2 regions of the Paenibacillus sp. JNUCC 34 genome follow, and region 1 is predicted to be linked to the other one. Evidence: a T-box and tRNA genes for the amino acid it is inferred to sense, from the RefSeq annotation. Region 1 holds a T-box; the other holds one or more tRNA genes.
What was found. A T-box is a leader RNA that pairs with one kind of tRNA and senses whether it is charged. The one in region 1 lies ahead of AC2TF5_RS21030 (valine--tRNA ligase), so its partner is inferred to be a tRNA-Val.
Positions count from the first base shown of each region.

Region 1 (10,954 bases):
ATTTTCTTACCGTCGGCATCACGAACCAATCCGTGCATAAGGACATCTTTAAAAGGTTTCTCATCTGTAAATTCGAGTGCCGTAAATATCATACGAGCTACCCAGAAGTAAATGATGTCATATCCAGTAACCAGGACACTCGTCGGATAATAACGCTTGAGATCCTCGGTATCTTCCGGCCATCCCAAAGTCGAAAACGGCCAGAGCGCGGAACTGAACCAAGTATCAAGTACGTCCTCATCCTGCTTCATGTTCGTGCTTCCACATTTGGAGCAGGCTGCAACTTCATCATGAGCAACATGGATCTCTCCACATTGTCCGCAGTACCATGCCGGAATCCGATGACCCCACCACAGTTGACGTGAAATACACCAATCACGTACATTCTCAATCCACTGGAGATACGTTTTCTCGAAGCGTTCAGGTACAAAATTCACGCCTTCACCTGACTTTTGCGCTTCAATCGCTCTTTCAGCCAGAGGCTGCATCTTCACGAACCACTGGGTTGACAAATAAGGCTCTACAACAGCGCCGCTGCGCTCACTGTGACCTACTTGGTGGACGTGATCTTCAATTTTAATGAGTACACCGGACTCTTTCAAATCATTTACAATTTGTTTCCGGCACTCGCTACGGTCTAAACCTTCATATTTGCCGGCATGACTGTTCATCGTACCGGTTTCATCCATAACGGTTATTTGTGGCAGGTCATGGCGAAGACCCATTTCAAAGTCATTTGGATCATGGGCAGGCGTAATTTTCACAGCACCACTTCCGAAATCCTTCTCAACATATTCATCCGCAATAACCGTAATTTCACGTCCGATAATAGGAAGAATCAACGTTTTTCCGATCATATCTTTATATCTTTCATCTTCAGGATGAACAGCTACAGCCGTATCACCAAGCATCGTTTCCGGACGGGTAGTCGCAACCGTAATGCTGCCACTTCCATCTTTCAACGGATAGGTCAAATGATACAGATGTCCCTGAACTTCCTTATATTCAACCTCAATGTCGGATAATGCAGTACGTGCTGCAGGATCCCAGTTAATAATACGTTTGCCGCGGTAGATGAGCCCTTTGTCATAGAACTTCACAAACACTTCGCGGACAGCTTTAGACAACCCTTCATCCAGTGTGAAACGCTCTCTGGAATAGTCGAGAGAAAGACCCATTTTAGCCCATTGATCACGAATCGTATTAGCATACTGCTCTTTCCATTCCCATACCTTCTCAAGAAACTTCTCGCGTCCAAGATCATAACGAGAGATGCCCTGCTCACGCAGCTTCTGTTCTACCTTTGTTTGTGTAGCGATTCCCGCATGATCGGAGCCTGGAAGCCACAGTGCATCGTACCCCTGCATTCTTTTCACACGGATCAAAATATCTTGTAATGTGAAGTCCAAAGCATGACCGATATGAAGCATACCGGTAACATTCGGCGGCGGAATAACAATCGTATAAGGCTCTGCATCCGGACGCTGCCCAGCGTTGAAAAACCCGCCTTCTTTCCAGTAGGTATACCATTTTTGTTCTGCTGCTTTTGGATCATAAGTGGTCGGCATTTGTGCCGAGGTTTGATTGTCCTTTTGTTCCATAATTCTCGTACCTCCGTTACTTAGTCAGCATTGCCATACAGAATCGTTTTAGCCGTTTTTACTTCTAAGAACTTTTTCATTAAAAAACAAAAAAAGTCCTTCGTCCTCAAAGGACGAAAGACTGTTGTTCTCTCGCGGTACCACCTTTGTTTCGCACCGTTGGTTCATGACTGCCTAGGTACGGCAAATCCAAGCGATGCGACACTTTACACAGGTAACGGCTGCAGCCGGCATGCTCTAGCTTTTGCACAGGATCATCCATGCACTAAAGTTCAAGCAGGCAACTCCGGGGCGACTTCGGCAAGATGGTTCCTGCGGGATCTCTCAGCGCTACAATTCCGCTCTCTGAAGGCCATTTCTCTTCCTACTCTTCCCGTTCACAGTTGTTTGTAATTTGCAAATGCTCTGTATAGTATTACCATATTGTATTCCAATATGCCTGAATTGACTATAGTCAACTATAACTTGCTTATTGTTTATAGTCAATATTTCAGGAAGCTTCAACTTTATCTATCATAAGATCTAGAAGATATTCCAGCGCCTTGACCGCAAAACCAATCAGGCCACCCCAGGATAAGTCCTCGAGTAGCCTGATTGTGATCTTTCAAGAAATGTCTCTGTTCATACAAGGTATTACGGGATATACAGGACTTGGCCTTCCTCTATACTCTGTTCCGACAGCCTGTTATAAAGTAATAGCTCGCGCGGGCTCAGTTGGTACCTCTCGGCGATAGTTTCTAATGTTTCCTCACGCTGTACGATGCATAATCGAACTTTGCGGAAAGGAGTGTCTTCCTGCCGACTTCCAAGAAACAACGACTTCCACTTAACATCATCCGATGCAAGCGGTTCTGCCTGATCCTCTACCTGTTCCTCTTCCTCGCGTGCCGCAACTTCCTGTTCCTGAACGGTACGGCTTGACTGCAATAGCGAAGAAAGGCCGACGCCTGATGAACTGCCTACCGTGCTGTTTTTACTCGTAAACGCCACTTTCAGTTCTGGCTTCGCCAGAGGTTCCTCTTGAATCGGAGACTCATCGGCAAGAAATACGGTCTCCTGAACAGAAGCAACTACCGAATCTTCCTTGTCCTCGGGTGACTCATCCACCTCTTGATGTGAAGAAGCCAATACCGGTATTGAATCTTGCTCACTCTCTTCTGTAATTCCTGAAATATTGCTCGTTAGGCTCTGATCACTATTTTCCGATTGATCAACCCGTTCAAAATTCCATACATTCGGATTCGATTGCGATATGCTCTGTGCCGACTGAATGCTTGGGTCCGAAAACGGCGGTTCAGCTGGTTGAGATGGAGCAAATTCCTGTGATGGCTGCTCTCTATGTAACTCCTGCCCTGTAGCTCCATCCGCTGTATACAAGTTAACGGATCCCTGGTCGCCGAACCCAGAACCCTCCTGATGCTGCTCACTTTGGAACTCCTCAGGGCGACCGCTAGCCTGCGCGTGCAAATCAAAGCCTGTTATCTGCTCATCCTGTGCATAAACTTCCTGTACTTGAGGGGAATAAAATGGCGACGGGCCCTCCGACTGAATACTCTCATGCTGGCGTGCCGCTGTGTCATGCCCTAAACCATCTCCTGCGAATGTGTCGGGAGCATGTACCACAGTGATTTCCTCATTGTTCCAAGCACCGTCATTGGGCCCCTGAACGGCAGCTTGAATACCTTTTAGCGAGAGTACTCCTGTGATATTCAGACTTCGAGTAGACAGCAGGTCGACATCGAAATTTTCAATCTCCACTGCAATATCGTCCAGCGAAGACACCCGATTCATAGGAACGGTGATTTCCACCGGAATCCAATGTTCCAGCGGCTCGGACTCCCCCGCTTCGGTGTCTCCTCGATACAGCCCCGCCAATAGCAGATGGCCGCGAAGTGTCGCCTGCTCCTCCTGACTGATTACCTGGATATGCGGTATTAATTCAACCTCTTCCAGTTCTTCAATTCCCGGCAGATCTTCCGATAAAATAATGCGTTCGTAAATATCAAACCGCAATCCGTAGGACTGGTCGAACACGGGAATGTCCTCCTTTCGGCATATACTATCCGCGGGCTGATCCCGCGGCATGAGCCCATTTTTGTCACTCAACTTATCTATATGCCAAAATTGGGGGAGCATGACTTTTTTGCGGGCACTATCCGGAAATCACTTAACGGAACCCCTATTCACCTGTTAAATCCCTCATTGCGTAAAACAATATCCAAAACCAAAACAAAAAAGGCCGTTCAAAACGGCCTCTATCTCAGAAAAAGTTTACTTGATATTTCTTCCTTCAGCCGGAGAAGATCCTCAGGCCACGGGGCGGAGACCTCAATAATCTCTCCCGTAAACGGGTGAGAAAAGCTCAGCCGCGCCCCATGGAGCGCCTGACGGCCGAAGCTGACAGAATATCCGCCATACAGTGAATCTCCGAGAATAGCATGTCCCATATGGCTTAAATGGACGCGAATCTGATGGGTCCTCCCAGTCTCCAGGCTTAAATACAGCACACTGGCTTCTCTATACACTTCGGATTCAATCACCCGCGTCACGGCTGACTGACCGGTCAGCGATACACGCCTGCGCTGGGCATGATGCCTATCTCTGCCGATCGGCAGATCAATCACCTTCAAGTCCGGTGACACACGTCCCTGGACAATAGCCGCATAAATCCGGACAATTTCCTTCTGTCTCATCGCTTCATCGAGCTTGAGCTGGGCATACTCGTTTTTGGCATATAGCACAGGGCCCGTTGTATCTTTATCAAGGCGATGAATGTGGCGGACAGCCGCTTCCACTCCCGATACTTCGTAATAAGCAGCTACAGCGTGGTTCAATGTCGTCTCGGTTCCACGGTCATCCGGATGAACGGCCATACCGGCAGGCTTGTTCACGACGAGGCAAAAATCATCCTCGTATAGAATCTCCAGCTCGCTCCATATCGGTTCGATGCCCGCCTCCCTCGCTGGGAAAAGAGACAGCCGCAGCCGATCTCCTCTCCACTGTATGCCTTCAGTATGCTGGAGCTTTCGCAAAAGCTTCTCCGGCATTCCTACGGTTTCGAGCAGCCACTTTGCCGTAGCACCCTCACGATCAGACTGTCCAGTCAGAATTTTGCCCGGCGTCAGTTCCAGCCACTCACCGCGCCGAACCCAGTTCCCTTGGTAGCTCACAGGCTTTTAAAGGCATTGTAATTAGCTTCGATCGTCGCATCAATGTCTTCCTTCGTATGCGCCGCCGATATGAACATGCCTTCGAACTGAGATGGAGGTACGCTAACCCCCTCCTGAACCATCGCTGCAAAATAACGGCGGAACAAGTCCAGATCACTGCTCTTGGCCGTATCGAAATTGATTACCTGCTGGTCTGTAAAGAATGGGCAGACCATCGATCCAATGCGATTAATGGATAGTGGTATACCGAATTCACGAGCATTCCGTTCTAAGCCAGCCTGAAGCTGTGCTCCCCGCTCTTCTAGTTGATCATATATAGCCGGCGTCAGCAGCTTAAGCGTGGTGTAGCCGGCTGCCATGGCAAGCGGATTACCACTCAGGGTTCCTGCTTGATAAATAGGACCGGCTGGCGCTATCTGGTCCATAATCTCACGTTTACCGCCATAGGCACCCACAGGCAGACCTCCGCCAATTACTTTTCCAAGGCAAGTTAAGTCCGGCGTAACACCGAATCTTCCCTGGGCACAATGAATGTCCACACGGAAGCCAGTCATAACCTCATCAAAAATAAGCAGGCTGCCGTAATCCGTCGTTACCTTACGTAAACCTTCCAAGAACCCTTCATGTGGAGGCACAACACCCATGTTCCCTGCTACAGGCTCCACAATAACAGCCGCAATCTCGTTGCCAAAGCGTTCAAACGCCAGTTGCACCGACTCCAGGTCATTATACGGAACAGCAATCGTATTCGTTGCTACCGCTTCTGGAACACCCGGGCTATCCGGTAAACCCAGCGTTGCGATACCTGAACCCGCTTTAATAAGTAAGCTGTCAGCATGCCCATGATAAGAGCCTTCGAATTTAATAATCTTACTGCGGCCGGTGTAACCACGAGCAAGACGGATCGCACTCATCGTTGCTTCCGTCCCGGAATTCACCATCCGGACAACTTCGATTGAAGGTACACGTTCACAGACAAGTTTCGCCATCTCTGTTTCGAGCAGTGTCGGTGCTCCAAAGCTCGTGCCTTTGGTAGCCGTTTCACGCAGCGCTTCTACAACGTCAGGATGGGCATGGCCCATAATAAGCGGCCCCCATGATCCGACATAATCAATAAAGCTGTTGCCGTCAATATCATACACGCGACTTCCTTCACCGCGTTCCATATAGATCGGTGTCAACCCCACCGATTTGAATGCCCGTACCGGACTGTTGACGCCGCCTGGAATATAATGTTTCGCCTCTTCAAAGGCGACACGTGACGCTTCTTCTTTTCGCATACCTTGACTCATTTCATGCCACTCCTATCTGTCAAATGACAATACTATTTCTAACGGTTCCGGATCCAGCGAGCTGCATCTTTGGAGAAATAAGTAATAATAATGTCTGCTCCGGCTCGCTTCATTCCTGTGAGCATTTCCAACACGATTGCCTGTTCATTAATCCATCCCTGCATTGCAGCTGCTTTGACCATCGAGTATTCACCGCTGACATTATAGGCTACAAGCGGCAGATCAAACTGATCCCGAAGCAATCTCACAATATCCAGGTATGCGAGAGCCGGCTTGACCATAAGCATGTCAGCACCTTCGAGCACATCACTTTCAGCTTCACGCAGCGCTTCCCGTACATTAGCAGGATCCATCTGATATGTCTTACGGTCGCCGAACTGCGGAGCAGAATCAGCCGCTTCACGGAATGGCCCGTAAAAGGCAGAAGCATATTTAACCGAATAAGACATGATCGGAATATGCTGGAAGCCTTCTTCATCTAGCGCTGTCCGAATTGCTTGCACGAACCCGTCCATCATGTTGGAAGGAGCAATGATATCAGCACCGGCTTTTGCTTGGGAAACCGCTGTACGTGCCAGAAGTTCCAAAGATTCGTCGTTCATTACGTCTCCATGGACATGCCCGTCACGTTCAAACGTATGAACCATACCGCAATGTCCGTGATCTGTAAATTCGCAAAGGCAAGTATCGGCGATTACCAACAGATCAGGATACCATTCCTTAATAAGCCGTGTTGCTTCCTGAACGATCCCATCATCCGCAAAACCGGACGATCCCACGCTATCTTTGCTTTCAGGTATACCAAACAGCAGCACAGCCGGAATTCCAAGAGCAGCAATTTCGTTCACTTCCTCTTTCAGCGTATCCAAAGAGAAATGAAACACTCCCGGCATGGATGAAATCTCAGTCTTTACTCCGGTTCCATGGGTTACAAAGATGGGTTGCACTAAATCTTCGATGTTCAATACTGTCTCACGGACCATGTTGCGAATGCCAGCACTTTGACGCAACCGGCGGTGGCGTACAATCGGAAAACTCATGTTCAATCCCTCCAGGTTAAAAAAGTATAATGTCGAATTGTCTCATATTAAATTTATAAGTCCCTTATAAATCAATCCCGGTGGCGGCGCGGTTCGTCCTTATTCCATTCACACAAAGCATCGACCAGGCTATCGATTGTCGCTTCCTCAGCCATAATCGATACGTTCAGCCCTGCCTCCTTGGCCGTTTCGGCTGTCAGCGGACCGATGCAGGCAATAGTACTATCGCGAAGCAGCTCCAGTGGTGTGTGCGCGTCTCCACCCATCCGTTCCAGGACACGCAGCAAGTTCGTAACGGTCGAAGAACTGGTGAACGTAACGGCATGAATGCCGCCTTCCTCAAACAGTTTGAGCAGCTCGTCGTCATCCTCACCGCAAAGGATCGTTTCATATGTCTTGATGTCTGTCACATGCAGTCCCATTCGGGTCAGTTCCTCTGGAAGCCAGCTCCGGCCGAGATCTCCACGTGGAAGAAGTACTTGCTGACCTGCCTTCAACTCCGGTCCGAATGCATCCACAAGTCCTTCTGCCTGGTAGCGTTCCTTCAGCACTTCAGCAGTAATCCCACGTTCACGTAAAGCACCCGCTGTTGCAGGTCCAACCGCTGCGATTCTGGCACCTGCCAGAGCCCGTATATCCTTGCCTGACTCATTCAGGTGACGGAAGAAAAAATCCACTCCGTTCACACTTGTAAAAAACACCCAGTCATACTGATTAAGCTTATCCAGTGCTTGATGAATCTCCGACATATCCAGGCTCGAGGTTGGCATAATGGTCTCGATGACCGGGAATTCATATGGCTCCCCGCCCAAATCCTCAATCCGGCTTATAAGCTGACTAGCCTGGCTGCGAGACCGGGTCACAAGGATTCGTTTGCCAAACAAAGGCAGTTGTTCGGCCCACTTCAGATGCTCACGCTGCAGAACAACCTCACCCACGACAATAACCGCCGGAGGTTGAAAATTGGCTGCCTTTACGATTTCTTCAATATCAGCAAGCGTCCCGGTAATCGTATCCTGCTCAGCACGCGTTCCCCAGCGCACAAGAGCCACCGGGGTCTCCGGCGGCCTTCCGTGAGCAATTAATTGGCGGCTAATATATCCGATTTTGGCTACACCCATCATAAAGATCAGCGTGCCCGTTGCATTTGTTACCTTATCCCACTGGATCATCCGGTCCAGCTTATCTGGACTCTCATGCCCTGTAATGATAGACAACGAGGACGCAAGATCGCGATGGGTGACCGGAATACCTGCATATGCAGGAACACTGATCGACGATGTTATGCCTGGAACGATTTCAAAAGCGATTCCGTGGCGGTACAAAAGTTCCGCCTCTTCCCCTACCCTTCCGAAGATCGTAGGGTCACCGCCCTTGAGCCGGACAACCGTCTTTCCCGTAAGCGCCAGATCAACTAACAGTTGATTGATTTCTTCCTGTTTCATCGTATGCCTGTCAGGAAGCTTTCCAACATACACTTTCTCGGCTCCCGGCTTCATCCATCTCAGCAGACGGGGAGAGGCTAAGCGGTCATATACTACAGCATCCGCTTTTTCGATGCATTCCTTCCCCTTAATCGTAATCAGCCGCGCATCGCCAGGCCCTGCTCCAACTAAGTAAACCTTACCTATCATCCGATCATCCCCTAACTTGCGCTAGAATCTGCTCCGCTCCCTTAGCTTTCAGCTTATCTGAAACCTCTACGCCTAAAGCCTCCGGATCTGTTCCTTCAGCACTTTCCTTCAATACGAGATCTCCGTCTGGCGAACCCACCATGCCGGTTAATTGAATAATGCTCTGTCCTTCTAGGGAATGACCTGCTGGAGCCTCGGTCAGCACCGCATACGCACCTATCGGTACCTGACAGCCCCCGTTGAGCTCATTCAGATACTTACGTTCAGCGGCTACCGTCCGGGCTGTTTCTTCATCATTATAAAGGGCAAGCAGCGCCAAAAGCTCTGCATCAACTTCCCGACACTCAATGCCGAGTGCACCCTGTCCTACCGCAGGCAGACACGTCTCAATAGACAAGTACGATGTGATCCGATCCTCCCACCCCATCCGCTGAAGACCCGCTGCTGCCAGAATGATAGCCTGATATTCTCCGTTCTCCAACTTGCGAAGACGGGAGTCGATATTACCGCGAATCCATTCAAGCTGCAAATCCGGACGGTATGCCTTCAGCTGGCTGGAACGGCGAAGACTACTTGTCCCTACCTTCGCTCCTTGTGGCAGACTGTCCAAGCTGTCAGCTTCCAGTGATATGAGACAATCCCGGGGATCTTTTCTGCGCGGAACAGCTCCCGTCGTGAGGCCTTTAGGCAGAACAGAGGGCATATCCTTCATACTGTGGACGGCTATATCAATTTCGCCATCGATCATCGCCTGCTCGATTTCCTTGACGAACAGTCCCTTGCCGCCAACCTTAGACAGCGTGACATCCAGAATGCGGTCACCTTTTGTAATGATCTTTTTAACTTCAAAATCAAATTCCATTCCGTTCTCGCGGGCCAATCGTTTCAAATCATCGATAACTTGGCCTGTCTGGGTAAGCGCAAGTGCGCTTTGTCTGCTACCAACCACAATTGTACGCATACTTATTCCTCCTGATTGTGACTGATCCATTGTTGGATCTGTTCCGGACTCCACGGAGTATAACTTCCCCGCCTTATGTCCTGTAGTATATCGATTTCATGTATTTTTCGCAAAAGCTTCCGCCGTACAGAAGCCGATGACACCTCTTTCTTGACCGCGCAACGCATGGTATACAAAAACTCAAGGTACAGCTCAAATTCGTCCCCAAGCTGTTCCTCCAGTCGGTTGCATATATCCACCGCTACAAGCGGACCAGAACCGGACGTAGACACCGCGATCGTAAGCCTGCCTCTCTTCATAACAGCCGGATTGATAAAGTTACCGGATTCCCCGCTGCTTGCCACGTTAATCAATACCCCAAGCTGGCGGGCCTCTGCGGCGACCGCATCATTTACTGCCGGAACATCTGTAGCAGCATGCACCAAAAATGCTCCTTTGATGTCGCCGTCTTTGTATTCTCTACAGGTCCATTGAATCCGTCCTGAATCAACCAGTTGAAGAAGCCCCTCACTTATGTGAGGACTTATAATATGTACCAAGGCACCGGCACCCAGCAGCGTCTCAACCTTTCGCTCAGCCACCAGGCCCCCACCTATAATAATGCAAGTCTGACCCTCGCAGTTCAACATAACCGGAACATAATGAACCATATTTACTAATCACACTCCCGACCAGCGGTGAAACTCAGACCAAGCATTTAAAAAGAAATTCAACACGATAAATGCAAATCCGATCAATGCCCACACTGCGGTCTCTAACCCAGACCGGTGCTGCAAATGCCGCCGCACGAAGTAATATATATAAATGCCAAGTGCAACTGCGGTTGACAGTACCTTCAGATCCGCCAGAAGCGTCCAACGTCCCTCAGTGGCAATGGACAACACCGCAATGACCAAAGACAATATCAGCACTGGTGTACCCGTTAATAGAGCATAATATGAATATTTATCTAATATCTCAAGGCTGGGAAGTCTTCGGATTATATCGTTCCACTTCTTGTGCTTTAACTTACGGTGCAGAAACATGTACATCCCCGCAAAGACCGCTCCAACGGTTAACGCCGTAAAGCTGATGCTTGCAAGTGCGATATGCAGCATTAACAGCCCATGAACCGTCTGCCAGCTCTCCAAGGGATTATATCCTGCGGTAAGCAACAACCCATTAAGGAACATAACGCAAAAACCGATTATATTCATAAGAAGTGCAGCAAATTCCGCCCGCCTCGTAAAAATAATGGCAATGGATGTCACTGTTAC
Region 1 is NZ_CM177770.1:4,479,959-4,490,912, forward strand. It holds gene AC2TF5_RS21030 (valine--tRNA ligase) at 1-1,601, opposite strand, end outside; T-box leader at 1,708-1,991, opposite strand; gene AC2TF5_RS21035 (LysM peptidoglycan-binding domain-containing protein) at 2,235-3,635, opposite strand; gene AC2TF5_RS21040 (RluA family pseudouridine synthase) at 3,857-4,771, opposite strand; gene hemL (glutamate-1-semialdehyde 2,1-aminomutase) at 4,768-6,063, opposite strand; gene hemB (porphobilinogen synthase) at 6,102-7,103, opposite strand; gene cobA (uroporphyrinogen-III C-methyltransferase) at 7,175-8,737, opposite strand; gene hemC (hydroxymethylbilane synthase) at 8,742-9,698, opposite strand; gene AC2TF5_RS21065 (precorrin-2 dehydrogenase/sirohydrochlorin ferrochelatase family protein) at 9,701-10,279, opposite strand; gene ccsA (cytochrome c biogenesis protein CcsA) at 10,358-10,954, opposite strand, start outside.

Region 2 (10,954 bases), 420 kb from region 1:
CTGATACTCCGGCACCGATGAAACGGAAGCCTTTGGCTTCGAGCTCTTTGTTACGGCGAACGGTATCCGGGAAGTAAGCATTACCTCCGTCGATAATGATGTCACCTTGGTCCAGATGAGGGAGAAGCTGCTCAATCGTACCATCAGTAGCTTGTCCAGCTTGAACCATGATTAGAATTTTGCGCGGAGTTTCAAGCGACTCTACAAATTCCTCGATGGAAAAGGTTCCAGTAAGGTTTTTTCCTTCCGCTTCCTTCAGTAAATCCTCTGTCTTTTGCGGAGAGCGATTATATACGGATACGGTGAAGCCTTTGCTCTCGATGTTAAGAGCCAAATTTTTACCCATTACAGCAAGGCCAATCACACCAATTTGTTGTTTTGCCATCTGGTTCTCCATCCTTTACTCCAATATATTTTTGTACATATTCATCCCATACTGTCAAAATGAGAGATTTGTATCAATACTCTTATATTAACGTTTTTCCTTGGAGAAGTGAACCCCTCCAAAAAGAAAATAGGCCGCGCGAAAACACCCCTGAACGTCTGAGGTGTTGTTCGTGCTTTTTAGTTTATGCAAGAATCCTGTTACCATTCAAGACGAAACAATTCCAGAGAAATCTCCTGAAGTCGTTTTTTGCAATCAGCAGCGGCGCTTACATTTCCCGATTGCATCGCCTCATACAGTTTCTCCAGCTCGTCATCGGCCTCCAGCCTGTACAGCAGCAATCGTCGTTCCCCTTCCTTCGATTCGAACAGACGAATCATCTCTTGCTCCGTCATTGGCGTTCCTTTCTGGTAGAGCACACGCTGCCGATAGCCTGAGATCTCTACGAGCCGGATAACTTCGCCAAACAAAATATTTTCAATCAAAATCTGCCGGTCTTTAAACCGTTTAACAACCGCATGACCGCGCGTGTTCTCGATCAACTTCTCCATCCACTCCGCAAGCTTCGGATCCCTGATCATATAATCACCGACCAGTTTATAGCCGCTGCCCGTACGTTGGAAGCGCAGTTTCACAAGCTTTCGACCCGTCCTGATCGAAATAACGAATTGGACCTCGTTCTCACTCCAATAAAGCGAATACCCTTCCTGGATCAGTTCCTTAATCAAGTCCTGGATATGCCGGCGGTCAAACCGGAGTTCCAGATTGCAGTACTCCACTTCCTCGCTCTTATTCACGGCACTCCCTCCCCGGTACTCCTTCTCCTATCTTACACGGCTGAGATGTTTTACCCCGATGGACTGCTTTGACGTTGTCTTATCTATATCTTATACTTCATCTTATGTAACGGTAACTTGGTTTATTGACTATTTTTACCCTCCAAGAAGAAACGCTTTAGGCGTCCTTAGGCGTTTCTCCGAGAAATATAAGTCAAGCATGAAGCATGAAATTTATACTTTCTTATATTTCAAACCACAAGCACACGTTATAACTAGATACAGGGAGGCTGTTTATATATGAATTTCACGGGATTTACCGCAGACGATTTCGATGTATTCCTTGTCCCAGGTCTGGAAAACCGTATGGAAGTGTTGATTGAACGTGTTCGTCCAAAGCTGGAGACGCTTGGCGCTGAAATTGCTCCATACATATCCGCCTTATGCGGTGAAGAAATGTTCGTCCATGTTGCCAAACACGCACGCCGTACCGTCAATCCGCCTATCGATACTTGGGTTGCCTGGGCAGCTAACAAACGCGGTTACAAGGCACTTCCCCATTTCGAGGTTGGCATGTTTGAATCGCATCTGTTCATCATTTTTGCGATTATATATGAAAGCCCGAACAAAACCGTGTTCGCCGGCAACCTGGAAAAGCAGTTAGCCAAAATCAATTCCAAGCTACCCAAGTCATATTACTGGTCAACGGATCATATGAACCCTGATGGCATACCGCATGCCGAGATGGATAAAGAAAGCTTCGGCGTTCTCATCAATAAACTGAAGCAGGTGAAAAAAGCTGAAGTTATGTGCGGCCTGCGCATTCCTAGAGAGGAAGCTGCAACCATTGAAGGGGACAAGCTGGTCGAGACCATTCAGAATACCTTTGAGACCCTACTGCCACTGTACCGGATGGCATTTTAAATTTCGAGTTTAAAAACAAACACAGCCTTCATTCGCATGATGCGAGCGAAGGCTGTATTTTGTTGTATCCTTTCAGGCATAAGACACTGGGATCGCCCGATTCTGGCGGACAGTGGTTATTTTCTCACGCCTAGGCACGGCTCGGATGAATAGAGGGTCTCTGACGGTTACTAAGGAAAAGATGGATGAAGAACAGTATCCCCATAACGATTCCACTCGCAATAAATGGTGCACCATGACTGATGCCGTCCCACAGCCAACCGGACACGATAGGTCCAAACACCATACCCGAGCCTTGCAGAGTTAAGAAGAAGCCCCAGACGGTGCCTCTCTCGCCTTTCGGGACCAGACTGGCAACAAACGTGTTCCAAGCTGGCAATATCATGGCATACGCGATGCCGACAACGGACACCAAACCGAAAACAATCGGTAGTGATGTAAACAAAGTAAAAATACACAGTGTAAACGCGCATAGCAGAAATCCCACATTTAAGAACCATTTTGTTCCAAACCGATCAATCAGTTTACCTGCCGGAATAAGCGCCAGTACGGTAATTCCTCCCCCAACAATGAGCATCAGACTATACTGGTTCGGTGAAGCCCCAAGCTCATTACTGACATACAACGTCAGTACCGGACTGAGGAGACCGATGACAGAGGACTGCAAAAATAGCGCTGGATACACAAGCCAGCTGACATTCAAAGTAGCCTTGATCTCATGCAGTGTGGACTTGACACTTGTCCGTAGTTTGTTAAACCTATATTTTATCCCCTTTCCAGCAGCTGCTGCAGAAGAAGAAACTTCGGATTTTAGCTTTGACTTCACTCTGCCTGGAAGCAGCAGCGCGGTCAGGACAAGAATAATGCCCACTCCAATCATAATTAAGAAAGTTGTCTGATAGTTTTTGTTCGTATGCTCCATCACAAAGTTCATCGTGATCGGTCCGACTCCCGTTCCTGCCAGTGCCGCAGTCTCCAAGGCTCCCATAGCGGTACCGTTGCTGTTGTTCGGGCCGGATATTTCCGTGGCTCCGGTCATAGCGCAAGGCCATAGAGGAGCAGTTCCCGTTCCAAGGATAAGACATGCTAGCGACAGCCAAAACGGCCCGTCGGTAAACGCAATAATCACCACGCCGATGACAACCATCGATAGTGCTACGGACATGGTTGCTCGGAAGCCAAGACGTTCCGCGATCCAGCCTGCTGGACTGCGAAACAGGTTGTCCCCCAAATACTGTAAGGCAAAAGCAACACCAATAACGGTTCCCGATACGCCCAGAACATTTTTCATATATACCGGCAGAACCGCCACGAGTAATGACCCCTTAATAAACTCGACCAGAAAAATAATCGCGAGCAGCTCAAAGAAAAAAGGAGACAATAATCGGCGCTTTTTCACCGGGGAAATGACTTGCGACATATTTTCACATCCCATCGTTCATACTGTTACAGCGATATCTCTATTCTTGCCTGTTCTCGGGAAGACATGCCTCCTACATCCTTTGCTTGCATTCCCCCTTTATTTTGCTATACTCAATTTTGTTTATATGAAACACAAATTAACAATCATAAACAATTTCACACACAGAAAGGTTGTGACAGCGTCCATGGACCATAGCCGTACACCGCTCTTCACCGCACTGAAAGAACACGCGGCCAAAAACCCGGTGCAATTTCACATTCCGGGGCATAAGAAGGGCCTCGGTACTGATGCCGAATTCCGGGAATTTATAGGGGATAATGCCTTTTCGATAGATTTGATTAACATCGCTCCGCTGGATGATCTTCATCAGCCTACCGGTGTGATTGAAGAAGCACAGAAGCTTGCGGCAGATGCCTTTGGAGCGGACTACACCTTCTTTAGCGTTCAGGGTACAAGTGGAGCGATCATGACCATGATCATGTCTGTCTGCAATCCTGGAGACAAAATCATCGTTCCCCGAAATGTTCACAAGTCCGTATTATCTGCCATTATCTATTCCGGAGCCAAGCCTGTATTTGTATCGCCGGCACAGGACTCCAATGTAGGGATCGATCATGGAATTACAATTAGCTCCGTGCGCAAAGCGTTGAAAAGACACCCTGATGCCAAAGCGGTTCTTGTTATCAACCCAACCTATTTTGGGGTTAGTGCAAACTTGAAAGAAATCGTAGATCTGGCTCACAGTTACAACGTACCTGTGTTGGTTGATGAGGCGCACGGTGTACTGATTCATTTCCATGAAGACCTGCCGATGTCTGCGATGCAGGCTGGTGCTGATATGGCCGCTACGAGTGTCCATAAACTTGGCGGTTCGATGACTCAAAGCTCTGTACTCAACGTCAACACGAAAAACGGCTATGTGAATCCGTTTAGAATCCAAACGATTATCAGTATGCTAACCACGACGTCAACCTCTTACATTTTGCTGGCATCACTCGATACATCCCGGCGCAACCTGGCACTGAATGGACATGAAATGGCCCAGAAAACGATTGATATGGCCCAGTATGCCCGGCAGTCAATCAATGAGATCGAAGGCTTGTACTGCTTCGGGGAAGACATTTTGGACGGCGGCGAAGCGACCTATAGCCTTGATCCGACCAAACTGACCATTCACGTACGCCATTTGGGTATTACCGGATATGAGACCGAGAACTGGCTTCGCGAGCACTACAATATTGAGGTCGAACTCAGTGATATGTACAACATTTTGTGTTTGGTCACACCTGGAGACTCGACGGAGTCCATCGAAACACTGATTACTGCTCTCCGGCATATGTCTAAGACTTATAATAATGTAAACGAAATAAATGAGCTAATCGTTAAAATTCCGGAAATTCCTCAGCTTTCCCTAATCCCACGGGACGCGTTTTATGGCGATACAGAAGTTGTTCCGTTCAAGGAATCTGCAGGACGGATTATTGCAGAATTCATATATGTATATCCGCCAGGGATTCCTATTCTTCTGCCGGGCGAGGTTATTTCCCAAGATAACATCGATTATATTATTGACCACGTAGATGTCGGACTTCCGGTTAAAGGACCAGAGGACCGCAGCATTCAAAACGTTAAGGTCATTGTAGAGGCCGACCCGATCTTCTAAAAAAAGGCGTGAGAGATCAAAGACCCCAGTGCGTTGCACTGGGGTCTTTACGTTTAACAAATACTATTCCTGAGCTGCTACCAGCTCGTTATAAGCTGCTTCAACCGCATTCCATTCTTCTTCATCTTCGATATTGTAAAGAACCATTTCTTCATTCTCTTCTTCCATACGCAGAATGACGCCGTCTGCTCCTGGATTTTCACGCTCAAGAAGAAGTGCATACAGCTTCTCGTTAACATCAAATGTCTCTACGAGTACCATTTCCACTTCTTTGCCATGCTCGTCCGTCAAAGTAAGCACAAACTCTTCATGGTCGTGGTCGTGCTCATGATCGTGACCGCAGCCACATGCATCTCCGTGTTCATGTTTGTGATCGCTCATTGAGTAATACCTCACTTCAGTTAAATTATCTACTCCCGTATGGTAACATGGAAAAATAACTAGGTCAATTTACCAACCCAACACATTATTTCATAACTGTAATTACTTTTTCAGCCACTTTTACAAAACTGGAATCAGCTGTAGTCTTGATGTAAAAGCCGACGGAATACTTACCGACTGTTTTGAAATCATAAGTGAAGTCATCCGTACGGAACCAGAAATTATCTTTACTATTATCGAATTCCTGGGTCTGTATATCCGTCACATTTCCGGCCGGATCCGAGATCGCAACTTTGACCGAATGGATGTTATCATTTAATGTATCGATTTGGCTAAACACATTAAATTTCAGTTTGCCTTTGTTTACGTTCCCGAAAACAGTATTTCCCTTGAACAGGAAAATATGCACATTGGGCTGGATAATAATCACTTTTCCGCTATCCTTGTCCCAATGTACCGCACCGTCAATATCACGGACCGGTATGTATGTTTTGCCTTCTATAAGATAACCCCCGGCTTTTAGCTCCTGGCCATTCAACCATACTCGTACTTGTTCTTTAAAGGAATCCGCAAACAACAAAGAGCTACCGCCCATTAATGAAAGGACAAGTGTGCAGGCCATTATTTTCTTCCATTTCGATTTCATATAAAAGCATCCCTCCGTTACTTTTTCTAGTTGTTATATGTGTATACTACAAGGTAAAAAAAAAAGTTGCGCAGATACAGGGAATTATTGGTCAATTTCTTTAAGTTAATTACATGGCAGGGTTACACCTGATCTATTTATGGGATAAACACATAATAATTCGTGTAAATATACAGAGAATTCGTTAAAATATACCTGTTAGCTTACTCTATTATCATTATCGCCTGGAGGTTGAGTTCATTGACACTAAAACTGCAAATGCTAGGTACCGGTGGTGCTTTCGCAAAGTCTTTTTTTAATAACAATGCACTTATCATTGACGAAGACTTTACCCTTCTTCTCGACTGCGGGGTTACGGCGCCTATGGCCCTTCATCGTCTCGGTCGATCCTTTGAGTCTGTGGATGCTGTGCTCATTACGCACATTCATGCGGATCACGTTGGCGGCCTGGAAGAACTGGCGTTCAGAATGAAAATGCAATACAACCGCAAAATACCGTTATACATAGCCGAAGCGCTCGTTATGCCGTTGTGGGAAAACACTTTGCGTGGAGGATTGTATCAGGAAGGATCCATCACCTCTCTGAATGATGTATTTGATGTTCGTCCACTTCAACCAGGGACAGCAGTTGATATATCACCGGGCATTCGGGCCGAGCTTATCCAGACACGGCATATCCCAGGAAAGGACAGCTTCTCCATCTATTTCAATGACCGCATCTTCTACAGTGCAGATATGATCTTTGATCCGGAACTGCTAAATCGATTGGTGAACGAACGCGGTTGCGAAGTTATATTGCATGAGTGTCAGCTCGAAGGCCATGGTGCGGTTCACACCACACTAGAAGAGCTGCTGAGCCTGCCGGATCATGTCCGCAAACAGATTTATCTCATGCATTACGGTGACGAAATGAGAAGTTATGAGGGCCGTACGAACACCATGCAATTTCTCGAACAGCAACGTATTTACGAGTTGTAACAGCAGGTAGATATCTTTATCCAGTCTGTTTATGAATAAAATGCTGGGTGTAGCGGGAAGCTAGGTGTGGGAGGCGATATCAAATGAACAATGATCAACAAGCAGAAGTAGTAGCAGTACGTAAAAATGGTGATGGTGACATTGTACAGCTGAAACTCGACACAGGATCTGTCGTAGACTATAAGACCGCTCAGCAGATGGTTCAAAACAAGGAGATTAAGAACCTAAACGTATTTCGTGGGCGGGACAATGAGATGCATCTTCGTTCCAATGCCGATGGCGATCCAAGCAACAACCTCGATAATATGCCGATATTTTAAGAAAAACGTCTATCAACTTTAAAAAGACCCTGAACATTAGTATTAGTTCGGGGTCTTTTAGTTAGAATGGGGCTGTACTTTTACGTTTATTAGAGTTGTTTTTTCATCCGTACATGGGGTATTCCAGCATCGTCAAAAGGCTCGTCCGAAATGGTAACATAACCGAGCTTACTGTAAAAAGCTTCCGCCTGGCATTGTGCATCGAGCACGGAATGTAACAGCTTCAGTTCACGGGCTTGAGTCTCCATAGCCATTAATAACACACGGCCTAGACCTTTAGATCGAAAAGGCTTCCGTACGGCAATACGCTGCATTTTGGCTGAATCTTTGTTATAGTATATGACCCTACCTGTTGCCGCATATTCCCCTTCGTATTTAATCAGGATATGATGCGCGTCAGCATCCAAACTATCAAGTTCGTCGATCTCAAGATCTAACGGTACCTTCTGCTCAATGACAAATACTTCTTTACGAATGTCCAGCGCTTCACGCAACTGCTCCTCAGTCGTAACATTGATGATTTCCGCTGCCAATACAAACACCTCTTTATATGGGGAATTTCCTGCATCACTCGCCGGATATAGATGAATTATTATACAAAATTTTTGTTTTCCTGTATAGTAGAGTGAAATGTATACTATTGGAAAGGGGCTGCAAATGGGCATGGGTATGAAAGGCACAATTATTTGGTCTATCATCATTTCGGTTCTGTTGATTTACCCCATGTTTTATACCATCAAAAAAGGTTATTCCCGCAAATGGGATGATGAATAGGAAGTACACCACAAAACCGTCAGCCCTTTCCGGCCGACGGTTTTTGTTATGCTGTTACCGTTGAGGTAATCTCGACTATTTCACTGAATCTCGAAGGCTATCCTGCCGCTTTAGAGACGGTTCAGGAATCATTCTCTCTCCCCGTCCCCGGCCAGACGAATAAACATCTTTATCGACTGAACGGTCATAGACATTTTGCAGTACAGGTGCAACTGGTGCTTGTAAGTCTTCCATCTCTACGGACGATCTTGAGGAAATACTGCATCCGCCGAGCATTGGGACAGCCAAAAGCAAGGTGCAAATTCCAATCCCACTTGATCTTAGATGCTTTTTCACCGCCATTCTACCCTCTCTCCTTCTGGAAAATCATGCTTTCCTTTAGTCTGAACCGGTTTAGCAGATTTTATAACGAGAAAACAATTGACACTTGTGAAGGCAGCTGGTAATATATAAATTATCTTTCGAAACAGCATATTTTTTCATGATCTGTTAGCTCAGCTGGGAGAGCACTATCTTGACAGGGTAGGGGTCAGTGGTTCGAGCCCACTACAGATCATCACGAAGAACCCTTGTATAGCAAGGGTTTTTCTTTTTTTTATGTCTTACTCTTCCTATGCGAAATTATCAAATTGGTGCCGGATTGGTGCCCTTTATTCAACTAAAGCCTTTATGGTGCCGCCAATAACTCCAACATTACTCCTCCTGACGATGACTTACGCCTTCTACCCATCGATAAATGATTTCTTCGGAACTAACATTTTGCGTCCTATACGTACATGATGAAACTGATTTTCTTTAATCAAATCATACGTCTGATTAGTTCCGGTACCAAGAACCCTCTGAATATCTGCTACTGTAAGAACCTCAGGTAGGTGCTTCCAAATATCATCACTTACTTCTTTAATATTGAGGTTCAATCTGTGGCTTGTGAAGTTCTTCTTTCCTCTCTAGAAGCTTAACTTCATCTAAAAATATCTCAACTTCCCGATTAATTACGCTGCAGATCAGTCAGCTTTTTCTTGAGGTATTCAATTTGTGTTCATTGTTCATTTAACCAATACTCCTACTCTTTACTATTAATAAACTGATCCTTCTGTCTACTCATCACATTTCACATGTTTTCAAATGGTTCGCATTACATCAATGTACACACCTGTCAGCAATGTAGATGTTTACAAAGGTGAATTCAGCATGGTTATGTTAGGCGATTTATATTTTCCAGACATTGTCGGATGTGTTCTTTGGTCAACATGTCAATCAAATTATCGACCGAATCCTCTTCCTTACCCACAAAGTTGACCCTTACCCATAGTTTATATTTTTCATTAAACCTTGTAATTGCATTATTTTCTTGATCCCATAGATACTCATTCTCCCCTATTTGCAATCTCGAGTGATTTTCGAACTGGTTCATGAATTTCTTATTCAAATTTTCAGTGCTCATTAACCGATAGCTCCTTCGATAAGTATTTATCATCCAATAACTGCTGCTTCCGAGTTGCTTCTCTTCTTGCTTGTTTAATCGCTATTTCTACTATGGTTCTACATAGATCATTGAGCGCACTGGTTGGTTCGTTACATTCGGGAATGACAATGCCAATAAGTCCATGTTTCCCTTGAATATACTTGGTGACGTGCTCCTTGATATCTAGTACCCCTGATTGCTCCGAAACAGAATTACGTGTTTTCATCGATCGTACCTCCATTGGAATTTTTAGCTACTCATCCAATTCATCGGTCAATAGAAACCAATAGCGAAGATCGTTCCGTTTTCTTTTAGCTTACTACACCTCGACTTCCGCTTTTTTGATATTTGGGATACCATTCTAACTGCATAATTTAAAACAAAAAACCATCGTTCCCACTATCAGGCCATCCTTTACATCTCCTTTCGCCGTGAAAACCTACATTTCATTGTCTAATAAGAGCAGTTTGATTTGAACGCTTAATTCGAAGGAAAAATAATAATGACGGCCGTAAGCGGCTCGCCATTGTCAATGTAAAGTGATTTTTAAAATTAAAATCTAGCGGTATTTCGGGGTCGTCCGCACCCGCACTCATTTTGAACCCCCAGAGGGACCCGTGACCGCCTGCGCCCCGTTCCACCCCTGTTTATATATCTTTGTGTATTTGTTCATCTCTATTACAAAACGTCTGTGCAGCGCCTTAGAATCGCTGTGTTAAGGTGACAGCAATTTGTTATCGAAGTACGTAAAAAATACCGGCTATTATAAAAAATACAATCCCGGCTATAAAGAACCAGTTGGCTGCCTTCTTCTTTTGATTACGGTCATCCTTCGAATCAGCATAGAAGTTTCCTCTTTGCTGGTACCCTGTAGTCCACGCTCCAGATAAAAGTCCCGTAATCAGAAAACATACAACTCCTGCAGATATCAGCAGATCCATTACGTTCCCTCCCATCATCTCTTTGTAATAAAAACGTAAGTTGACGGGTATTGGTTACGAGTTATTTAACCGGGCTTATTATCAGATCATTTCTTCTATTCACTAATTACAAGATAATGCGTATCCACCTTGAAGTAAGCGAGCCTCTTAACCTCTTCAACAGAGAATACATCCATCATTGCTCCTGCAGCTGTCTTTTCAATATCCGATGTTTTATCTATTCCTACCGATCCGACCAGCTCGTTATCTTTATCGTAGAACATGATCGTTTCTATCTT
Region 2 is NZ_CM177770.1:4,058,406-4,069,359, forward strand. It holds gene gnd (NADP-dependent phosphogluconate dehydrogenase) at 1-385, opposite strand, end outside; gene AC2TF5_RS19050 (YkzI domain-containing protein) at 586-1,182, opposite strand; gene AC2TF5_RS19055 (YktB family protein) at 1,462-2,085, shown strand; gene AC2TF5_RS19060 (MFS transporter) at 2,216-3,505, opposite strand; gene AC2TF5_RS19065 (aminotransferase class I/II-fold pyridoxal phosphate-dependent enzyme) at 3,693-5,171, shown strand; gene AC2TF5_RS19070 (DUF1292 domain-containing protein) at 5,235-5,552, opposite strand; gene AC2TF5_RS19075 (stalk domain-containing protein) at 5,638-6,198, opposite strand; gene AC2TF5_RS19080 (MBL fold metallo-hydrolase) at 6,439-7,176, shown strand; gene AC2TF5_RS19085 (DUF3892 domain-containing protein) at 7,260-7,496, shown strand; gene AC2TF5_RS19090 (GNAT family N-acetyltransferase) at 7,586-8,029, opposite strand; gene AC2TF5_RS19095 (hypothetical protein) at 8,346-8,612, opposite strand; tRNA gene AC2TF5_RS19100 (tRNA-Val) at 8,754-8,826, shown strand; gene AC2TF5_RS19105 (helix-turn-helix domain-containing protein) at 8,993-9,187, opposite strand; gene AC2TF5_RS19110 (hypothetical protein) at 9,704-9,961, opposite strand; gene AC2TF5_RS19115 (DUF5316 family protein) at 10,470-10,676, opposite strand; gene AC2TF5_RS19120 (hypothetical protein) at 10,772-10,954, opposite strand, start outside.
Region 2: it has a tRNA-Val gene. The T-box ahead of AC2TF5_RS21030 (valine--tRNA ligase) is inferred to sense a tRNA for this amino acid. The anticodon was not compared.